Regions from separate parts of the Giesbergeria sinuosa genome, predicted to be linked through region 2. Evidence: riboswitches for the same ligand, from Rfam matches in the RefSeq annotation. Region 2 holds a riboswitch; the other holds the start of a gene.
The links. A riboswitch is a leader RNA that binds a small molecule or an ion and turns the genes downstream of it on or off. The one in region 2 is predicted to bind cobalamin.

Region 1 (4,882 bases), on a different contig from region 2:
TCGCGCAGCCCCGCTCGGAGCAAATCAGCATGGTGTTCCGTAGCGACGCGATTGGCCAGCACCCCGGCCCAGCGCAAGCCCGGCTGGTAATGCACTAAACCATAGACCAAGGCGCCAAAAGTGGTGGACATGGCTCCCGCATCTAGCACCGCCAGCACCGGAATATTCAGCCGCTGTGCCAATTCGGCGGCGCTGGGGCTGCCATCAAACAAGCCCATCACCCCTTCAATCAAGATCAGATCGGCCTCTTGGGCGGCGTCATGGAGCCGGGCCGCCACATCTTCGGGGCCAGTCATCCAACCATCGAGTGAATGCACGGGGGCACCACTGGCGAGCTCATGCCAGTGCGGATCGAGAAAGTCTGGCCCACACTTGAACACGCGCACTTTGCGCCCCTGGCGGCTGTGCAAACGTGCCAAAGCGGCAGTGAGGGTGGTTTTGCCCTGCCCCGAGGCTGGGGCAGCTATCAACAGTGCGGGGCAGCGGGTGCTCATTGGGGCGTCCATTTCAGGCCTACATACAGGCTACGCCCTGGGGTGGCATAGCTGCGGGCAAGCTGGTAATCTTTGTCGGCCAAGTTGTCAATGCGTGCCAGCAAAGTGAAGTTGCGTGCCATGCGCGTGCTGGCATACAGGTTCCAGAGGGTGTAGCCCCCCAGTCGGGTAGTGTTGGCAATGGTGTCAAATCGCTGGCCCGAGGCTTGCATTTCTGCGCCCAGATTCCAGCCTGCCCATAGGGTATCGGCGCCCAAGGTGGCATGGCGTTTGGCCCGGCGTGCCAGCTGTTTGCCGGTGTCTAAATCACGGGGGTTTTGCCAGTCCACTGAGCCGCGCCACTGCACCCCAGCCAGCCGGTAGGAGCCTGCCACCGTCACGCCTTCGTATTGGGCGCGGGCGGTGTTGGCGTAGCAGCCAAAATCAGAAGCACAAGCACCCGTCCCTACGAAGGAGATCAAATTGCGTACCCGGTTGCGGTAGGCCGTCACTGAGAAAGTGCTGCTTTTTTCAGCCCAACGCAGGCCAATTTCGGCGTTGCGGCTTTTTTCTGGTTGCAGTGTGGCGACACCGTACTCGCTAAAACGCTGGTACAGAGTGGGCGCCCGAAACGCTGTGCCCACCGAGGCTGTGGCTCGCCATTGGGGGGTGAGGGCATAGCCATAGGCCAAACTCCCTGTGTTCTGACCCCCAAATTCACTGTCGTTGTCGTGGCGGGCATTGAGCTGTACGGTATGCCCCCCTGCGTTGTAGCCATAACCCAGTGCAACCCCATCCTGTGAACGTTGGCGGTCTAGCGTGACCCCCCAAGCATCCAAAGCTGGGTTGTAGAGCTGGTCTTCGCGGCGCTCGAGGGCTGCGTTAAAGCGATGTGCGCCCCATTGGTAATCGTGCTGCCATAGGTAGCCACGCAGTGTGGTTTCTGTCAGGTAGGGCGAAGGCGTGGTTTCGTAGCGGCTGGCCGCCTCCGTCACAGAGAGACGCGTGCGGTACGCCTCACTCCATTGCGCCTGCCAGCTCAAACCCGCCGTGCGCAGGCGATGCAAATTGCGGTCATCGGCAGGCGCAGCAGGGGTGTAGCTGAAAGCGTCGTAATCAGAGTGGAGCCGTTGCGCCAGCAGGGTGGCATCCAAACGGTGTTGCGTGTTGATGCGCAGGCCTAGGCGGGCATTGGCCGATGTGCTGCGGTAGCCATCGCGGTCTGGGTGGTGGCTGCCGCTGGTTTTGGTATCAAAACCATCGCTAGTGGTACGGTGCAGGCCCAGTGCATAGTCCAAGGCACCATCGGTGCCAGTGCTGCCACTGATGCCCGCCTCTATTTTGCGTGTGCCTTGGCTGCCCAAACCTACCCCAACCATGGGTTGGGCTGGGCCTTCGCCCTTGCGGGTAAATAATTGGATCACGCCAGCAATAGCGTCTGAGCCATACACGGCCGCTGCCGGGCCACGCAATACCTCAATGCGCTCCATCTGTGCCAACGGAATCTGTTCCCATTGTGCGCCACCCGTCGATTGGGAGTCCACCCGTACGCCGTCGATATAGACCGCTGTGAAGCGCGATTCAGCCCCACGCACAAACACACTGCTGGCATTGCCAGGGCCACCATTGCGCGAGATTTCTAAGCCCGGCAGCCGGGCCAGCACATCCGCCAACACACTGGCACCACTAGATTCAAGCGTTTCGCGATCCACAATGGAGACGTCGGCCACCAAGTCGGCCAAAGGTTGTGGCGTGCGGGTTGCCGTGACCACCACATCAGACAGCGAGGGTGTGTGCAGGTTCTGTGCCAATAGCAGTGGGCCTGGGGCATCTGAGGTTTGTTGTGCGTGTGCAGACAGTGCAGACAACAGGGCACAGGCCCAAACCACAGGGCGCACATTCAGGGCAACGCTGGGGCAGCCTGGGACGGTAGAGATCTTCATGGGAACACAATCAGAATGCAACCCGTGCTGGCTTCCCCGCCAGCGTTGGGTGATACAGCCACACTAGCCACCAAGGCTATGTGCGACCACCGTGTTGGCCGGTATCCGGGCTGGCGGAGCACCCTTCAGCGCCTTCCCAGTGCTTGTTCAAGGCATCCAGTGGCGTGTGGCTGAAGAGAGAGTGGCATGGACTCGTCCGCTGACCGTTGCGGGGGCAGCGCAGGCTCGGCAGCCCCCTTGATGGGGGCTTTCCTCCCTGCTTCCCGTTGAACTTCGGCATGTGAACCACACCAAGAGCACCAACGGCGCGGATTCTACGGCGCTTTGGCCACTGGCAACCCTACAATTGCAGGCATGGCCCCCTTGCAAACCATCGATCTCATCACCGCGCGTGTGGAGCACCTGCTCCAACGCCTGACCCAGTCTCAGCAGACTCAGCAGCAGCAGGCGCAACAGCTGGCCGATTTGGCCCGTGATCGACAGGCGCTGGAAAAGATACGCGAGCAACAAGCTGAACAGATAGTGCGGCTACTGGAAGAGCACGATATGCTCGTCCAGGCCCATACGGCCCTGCAAGAGGATGGACTGCGGCAAGAGGCCAAGAGCCTACATCTGGAGCAGGAGCGCGATGCCTTGCAGAAAGTCCACGCCGCCCAAACAGAACAATTGGTCGCCTTGACCCGTCAGCATGAAGAATTGCTGCGCAATACGGCACCCCAAACAGAAAAACTGGCGGCTTTGCACAAGGAGCATGCCGCCTTGCAGCAGGCCCATGCGGCCTTGCAGCAGACCAGCACCGAGCAGGCCACCCAAGTGACTGCCTTGCGCCAAGAGTGCCAAACCTTGCAACAGGCAGGGCAGGCACAACTGGCACAAATTGCTGCCCTTACCCAGGAGCGCGACACCTTGCAACAAACCAGCACTGGGCAGGCCGAGCAGATCAGCGCCCTCACCCGTGAGCATGACATGCTCAAATCCCGCCTGCAAACGGCCCGCTCCCGCATGGATGCTTTGATGGAAACCTTGCCAGCCAGTCCCGCAGAGAAAGAGGGTGGCGCATGATGATGAAGAAAATCGAGGTGCAGATCATGCAGCAGAGCCTGCTGCTGAGTTGCCCTGAAGGTGGCGAAGCCTACCTGCGGGAAGCCGCCGCACGGGTAGACAAGGCCATGACCCAGATCCGTGACGGTGGCAAGGTGCGGTTGCGTGAACAAATTGCTGTGCAGGCGGCTATCAATCTGGCTTTTGAGATGGTCAAGGCGGCGGTAGCCGAAAAGACGGCCCTGACGCGCGCTGAACAGGCAGAAGCTGCTGCGGCCAATGCACTGGTGCAAGCCCAAGAGGCGGCTATCTTGGCACAAAGCGTCTCTGGCCCCGAAATGCAGGCCAAGTGCCAGGCCTTGTTGGAGCGCCTCGATACGGCACTGCAAGACGGCACCACACCCGGTTGAGGTGTGGTGGCTGTGGTGGGCCAGCGCCTATGGCCGCCCAGTACCGCTACAATCGGCCTGTCTGCGGTGCTGCTGGGCTTTATATTTCCTTGAACCAATGCTCATTGAGCCTGGGCTTGGTACATTGCCCGGTGAGCGTGATCGTCTCGCGTCAGATGAACCCAACACCTGGCTGCCCTTGCCCCCCTGAACCCCCGGTTCAGGATGCAGGTTCGGTGGCACTGGCAGACACCTTCATTGTCTTGCCCTCCCCAGTCTGTATCGTGTCTGGGGCACTCCCAGCAGCCTCTGGTCAGGCGGGCCTGCTCCCCTTGATCCCCCCCCCCACCATTTATGTTCGATACCCTGCTAATTGTTGAGTTGGCCTTGCTGGGCCTGTGTACGGGCTTTTTTGCCGGACTGCTCGGTATTGGTGGCGGCATGATGTTGGTGCCTTTTCTGACCTATTTTCTGACTGAGCGGGCTGTATCTCCTGATTTGGCCGTCAAGATGGCCATTGCCACGGCGATGGCTACTATTTTGTTTACATCTATCTCCAGTGTGCGTGCGCACCACCGCCGTGGTGCTGTGCGTTGGGATTTGGTTCAGCGGTTGGCCCCCGGTATCGCTTTGGGAGGGATGGCGGCCAGCTTGGGGGTGTTCTCCTTGCTTAAAGGGTCTTTTTTGGCACTGTTTTTTGGGGTCTTTGTGGGTTTTTCTGCATTGCAGATGTTCCGTGACCGCAAACCAGCACCATCCCGACAAATGCCAGGGGTGGCAGGACAGGTAGCCGCTGGCAGTGGCATTGGTTTTTTGGCTGGGTTGGTGGGGGCTGGGGGGGGGTTTATCAGCGTGCCCTTCATGACTTGGTGCAACGTGCCCATCCACAATGCTGTGGCTACCAGCGCCGCCTTGGGTTTTCCGATTGCAGTGTTCAACGTGGCTGGTTATGTGCTGGGGGGCTTTTCGGTGCCCGGTCTACCTGCACATTCCATGGGTTATGTGTGGTTGCCAGCTTTGGGCGTAATTGCCGCGT
Region 2 (4,882 bases):
TGGGCAGCACGGGTGTAACTTTCGTGGCGGGCAGCGGCTTCAAAGCAGGCCAAGGCTTGGGTGGATGGCAAGGTACGGCGCATAAAAAATATGATCAATACTCATAACTGGATGCCACATTCTCGTTTGCTTGTTGGTTATCTCCAAAGCTACTATCTGGTGCCTGCCAGTTATTCATGCAAAACCGGCACATTCTATTTTTCAGGAGACACCCATGGCCAGCAACTTTCAATGGAACGACCCTTTTTTGCTCGACCAGCAATTGACCGATGATGAGCGCATGGTGCGCGATGCCGCTGCCGCCTATTGCCAAGACAAGCTGGCCCCGCGTGTGCTTGAATCCTTCCGCCACGAAAAGATGGACAGCAGCATCTTCCGTGAGATGGGCGAGTTGGGTCTGCTGGGCCCTACCATCCCCGAGCAATACGGCGGCCCCGGCCTCAATTACGTCAGCTATGGCCTGATTGCCCGCGAAATTGAACGCGTTGATTCGGGCTACCGCTCTATGGCAAGCGTGCAAAGCTCGCTGGTGATGGTGCCCATCTATGAGTTTGGCACCGAAGCGCAAAAGCAAAAATACCTGCCCAAACTGGCCAGCGGTGAATACATCGGCTGCTTTGGCCTGACCGAACCCGACCACGGCTCCGACCCCAACAGCATGGTGACCCGTGCGCAAAAGGTGCCGGGTGGCTATCAGCTCACTGGCGCCAAAATGTGGATCACCAACAGCCCGGTGGCCGATGTATTTGTGGTCTGGGCCAAAGAGGTCTCCGAAGGCGGCGCTGTCGGCCCCATTCGCGGCTTTATCCTCGAAAAGGGCTGGAAGGGTCTATCGGCTCCAGCCATCCACGGCAAGGTGGGCTTGCGCACCTCTATCACCGGCGAAATCGTCATGGACAGCGTGTTTGTGCCCGAAGAAAACGCCTTTCCTGAAGTGCGCGGCCTCAAAGGCCCGTTCACCTGCCTCAATAGCGCCCGCTTTGGCATTGCTTGGGGGGCGCTGGGGGCCGCAGAGTTTTGCTGGCAGATGGCCCGCCAATACACCCTGGATCGCAAACAATTTGGCCGCCCCTTGGCCGCCAACCAGCTCATCCAGAAAAAACTGGCCGACATGCAAACCGAAATCACCCTCGGCCTGCAAGCCTGTCTGCGCGTGGGCCGCATGAAAGATGAACACCAAAACGTGGTGGAAGTCACCTCACTCATCAAGCGCAACAGTTGCGGCAAGGCATTGGACATTGCCCGCTTGGCCCGCGACATGATGGGCGGCAATGGCATCAGCGACGAATTTGGTGTGGCCCGCCACTTGGTCAATTTGGAAGTGGTCAACACTTACGAAGGCACCCACGACATCCACGCCCTGATTTTGGGCCGTGCCCAAACCGGCATTGCCGCCTTTGCTAATTAACCCACACTTGCCACGGTGACTCCTGCCCCGCAGTGCCGTGCGCTCTGCGGGGCTTTTCCCTTGTTTTTTGAGGCTGGATAGTCTGATGAATACTGCCGATTTCCCCTGCGCCGCCACCACTCCAGCGGGTGCTTTGGCCGGTATCAAAGTGCTAGATCTATCGCGGGTGCTGGCCGGGCCTTGGTGTACACAGATGCTGGCCGATCTGGGCGCCGACGTGGTCAAGGTGGAGCGCCCCGGCGTGGGTGATGACACCCGCCACTGGGGGCCGCCTTTCTTGCAGGATGTGGATGGCAACGACACCGATCAAGCAAGCTACTTTACCGCCTGCAACCGCAATAAGCGTTCTATCACCATCGATATGGCCCACCCAGAGGGGCAAGCCTTGCTGCGCCGCATGGCCCAACAGGCCGATGTATTGGTAGAAAACTTCAAGGTGGGCGGCTTGCAGCAGTATGGCCTCGATGTCGACAGCCTCCAAGCCCTGAACCCCCGCCTGATTTATTGCTCCATCACGGGTTTTGGGCAGGATGGCCCCTATGCCGAACGCGCCGGTTACGACTTGATGGTGCAGGCTCTGTGCGGCCTGATGAGCATCACCGGCCACGCAGACGCCCAGCCCGGTGGTGGCCCGCTGCGTGTAGGGGTGGCCGTGATCGATATTTTCACCGGCCTGTATGCCAGCAACGCCATCTTGGCCGCACTACAGGCCCGCCACACCACCGGGCTAGGGCAGCACATCGACATGGCCTTGCTCGATGTGGGCATGGCAACGTTAGCCAACCAAGCAGCAGGTTTTTTGGCAACCGGCCAAGCACCTGGCCGGGGAGGCAATATCCATCCGAGCCTGGCCCCTTACCAAGACTTTCGCAGCAGCGATGGCAACGTGCTGCTGGCCATTGGCAACGATGGCCAGTTTGCCCGCTTTTGTGCTGCCATTGGCCAACCACAATGGGCACAGGATGCACGTTTTGCCAGCAACACAGCACGGGTACGCCACCGGGCGGCACTGCTGGAGTTGTTGGTGCCAGTGATGCAAACCCGCACCACCGCGGAATGGGTCGCTTTGCTCGAAGACAAGGCGGTGCCTTGTGGCCCCATCAACACCATTGCCCAAGCCTTTGACGATCCACAGGTGCAGGCCCGTGGCTTGCGTATCAACCTGCCGCGCTATGCAGGCGATGGCATTGCACAGGTGGCGGGGGTAGCCAACCCCATGCGCCTGAGCGCCACTCCGGTGCGCTACCGCAGTGCCCCTCCGGCCTTGGGCCAACATACCGACGAGGTATTGCAGGAGTGGGGGCTGGATGCAGCACAACGTGCGCAGTTGCGCGCTACAGGAGCCATTGGCGCTTGAGCCTGTAGAATGCCCGACTTTCGGGTGCGCAAACTCCTTCTGAGGGTGTTTGCGTTAAACGGGAAGCCGGTGACGTTGCACAGCAGTGCAGCCATTCCGGCGCAGCCCCCGCTGCTGTAAGCCAGACGACCCCGCACATGCCACTGTGTTACCAAACATGGGAAGGCGCGGACAAGGATGATGGCGAGCCAGAAGACCGGCCCGAAAAATGTCAGCACCATTCCCCGGGGTGACGGGAAAACTGCCTGCAATCGCACTCCGGCCCTACTGGAGTGCTTGTGTGCTTTGATCGCCCCCGCATGGTGTTTTTATGAACCATTCGACGGGAGGATTCGAATGCACATCATGGAAGGCTTTCTTCCACTGGAGCACGCGCTGGGCTGGTCTATCGCCTCTGCGCCTTTCTTGGCCTATGGCTTGCACGCCATGCGCCGCGATATTCGCCAGCACCCAGAACAACGGATGTTGTTAGGCGTGGCGGCGGCTTTCAGTTTTTTGCTCTCGGCACTCAAGTTGCCCTCGGTCACGGGCAGTTGCTCGCATCCAACCGGCGTTGGCTTGGGGGCGTTGCTGTTTGGCCCTGGGGCTATGGTGCCCATCGCTTTGGTGGTGTTGTTGTTTCAAGCCCTGCTGCTGGCGCACGGCGGCCTGACCACACTAGGAGCCAACTTATTTGCTATGGGCATCGTCGGGCCGTTTTGCGCCTATGCGGTGTTTCGGCTAGCCAAGGCACTGGGCTGTTCTTTGGCGTTGGGGGTGTTTCTGGCTGCATGCCTGGGTGATTTGTCCACCTACCTGACCACTTCGGTGCAATTGGCGTGGGCCTTTCCTGATCCGGTGGGTGGTTTTGCAGGCTCTCTGACCAAGTTTGGCGGCATTTTTGCCCTGACCCAAATTCCTTTAGCCATCAGTGAAGGCTTGCTCACCGTGCTGGTGATGAACGCCTTGCAGCGTTTTAACCAAGATGAGATGCGTGGTATGCACCTGCTGCAACCCACCAAGGGGCAGGCATGAAAAAGTCAAACTGGTTGATTTGGGCTGCGGTGCTGCTGCTGTCGGTTTTTCCTTTGTGGTGGGTGCCTGCTCCAGCCCCCGGCACTGAAGCCTTTGGCGGTGCCGATGCCGAGGCACAAAACCTGATTCAGACCATCGCACCAGACTACCAAGCATGGTTTGCGCCACTGATCGAGCCTGCCAGTGGCGAGATCGCCTCCCTGTTGTTTGCGTTGCAAGCCGCATTGGGGGCTGGGGTGATTGGTTATTGGCTGGGCGCTTCTGTCACCCGGGAAAAACTACGCCAAGCCCCAGCGGATACCACGCCCCCACAGGCAGCAGGCCGTGTGGATTGAACGAGCCGCCCACCACAACCACTGGAGCCACGTTACCCCCCGCGCCAAGGCTATTTTTACCTTGGCTGCGCTGTTGGCCGCCTATGTAGCGCGCACCCCCAGTGCCGCTTTGGGGGTGGCCTTGGTTTGTGTGCTGCTAGTGTGGCGTGGGGCCGGGGTGCCTTGGCGTTGCTACATCCGGGTGGCAGCAGGGCCGTTGGGTTTTTTGCTGTTGTCGGGTGCTTCCTTGCTGGTCTCGGTGGTGTGGGAGCCACCAGGGGCACTGGCTTGGCATATTGCGCCCCATGCGTTATCGGATGTGGCGATGGTGACCGCGCGCTCGGTGGCGGCGCTAGCGGCACTGTTGACGCTGGTGCTCACCACACCATTGGCGCACCTGATTGCACTGCTACGCCAGCTGCGGCTGCCCGACATTCTGCTCGACCTGATGGTGCTGTGCTATCGGCTGATTTTTGTCTTCTCTGAGGCCTGCCACGACACCGTGGCTGCCCAAACAGCCAGGTTAGGCTTTAGCAACCGAGGCCGTGCTTTGCGCTCACTGGGGCTGCTAGTGGCTAATTTAGCGGCACAGGTGGCGCTGCGGGCGCGGGGTTTGCAGTGGGCCGCCGATGCCCGCTGTAGCGATGGCCGCTTGCATTTTGTGATGCCGGTGTTTGCCCATGCCCGCCGCGACACCGCCATTGGCGTGGTGGCCGGGCTGGGGCTGTTGCTGCTCGTGAGGTATTTGCCATGAGTGCCCTGTTTGAACTGCGGCAGGTGGACTACCAC

Region 1: another riboswitch for cobalamin. It lies ahead of ACFO6X_RS03555 (TonB-dependent receptor domain-containing protein); the one in region 2 lies ahead of ACFO6X_RS01555 (energy-coupling factor ABC transporter permease).

Annotation. Positions count from the first base shown of each region.
Region 1 is NZ_JBHSHJ010000002.1:196,560-201,441, forward strand. Features, by position in the region: gene ACFO6X_RS03550 (cobyrinate a,c-diamide synthase) at 1-494, opposite strand, end outside; gene ACFO6X_RS03555 (TonB-dependent receptor domain-containing protein) at 491-2,416, opposite strand; cobalamin riboswitch at 2,496-2,735, opposite strand; gene ACFO6X_RS03560 (hypothetical protein) at 2,771-3,478, shown strand; gene ACFO6X_RS03565 (cell division protein ZapA) at 3,481-3,867, shown strand; gene ACFO6X_RS03570 (sulfite exporter TauE/SafE family protein) at 4,201-4,882, shown strand, end outside.
Region 2 is NZ_JBHSHJ010000001.1:344,015-348,896, reverse strand. Features, by position in the region: gene ACFO6X_RS01570 (LysR family transcriptional regulator) at 1-83, opposite strand, end outside; gene ACFO6X_RS01565 (acyl-CoA dehydrogenase) at 215-1,408, shown strand; gene ACFO6X_RS01560 (CaiB/BaiF CoA transferase family protein) at 1,494-2,765, shown strand; cobalamin riboswitch at 2,771-2,984, shown strand; gene ACFO6X_RS01555 (energy-coupling factor ABC transporter permease) at 3,111-3,779, shown strand; gene ACFO6X_RS01550 (energy-coupling factor ABC transporter substrate-binding protein) at 3,776-4,114, shown strand; gene cbiQ (cobalt ECF transporter T component CbiQ) at 4,104-4,847, shown strand; gene ACFO6X_RS01540 (energy-coupling factor ABC transporter ATP-binding protein) at 4,844-4,882, shown strand, end outside.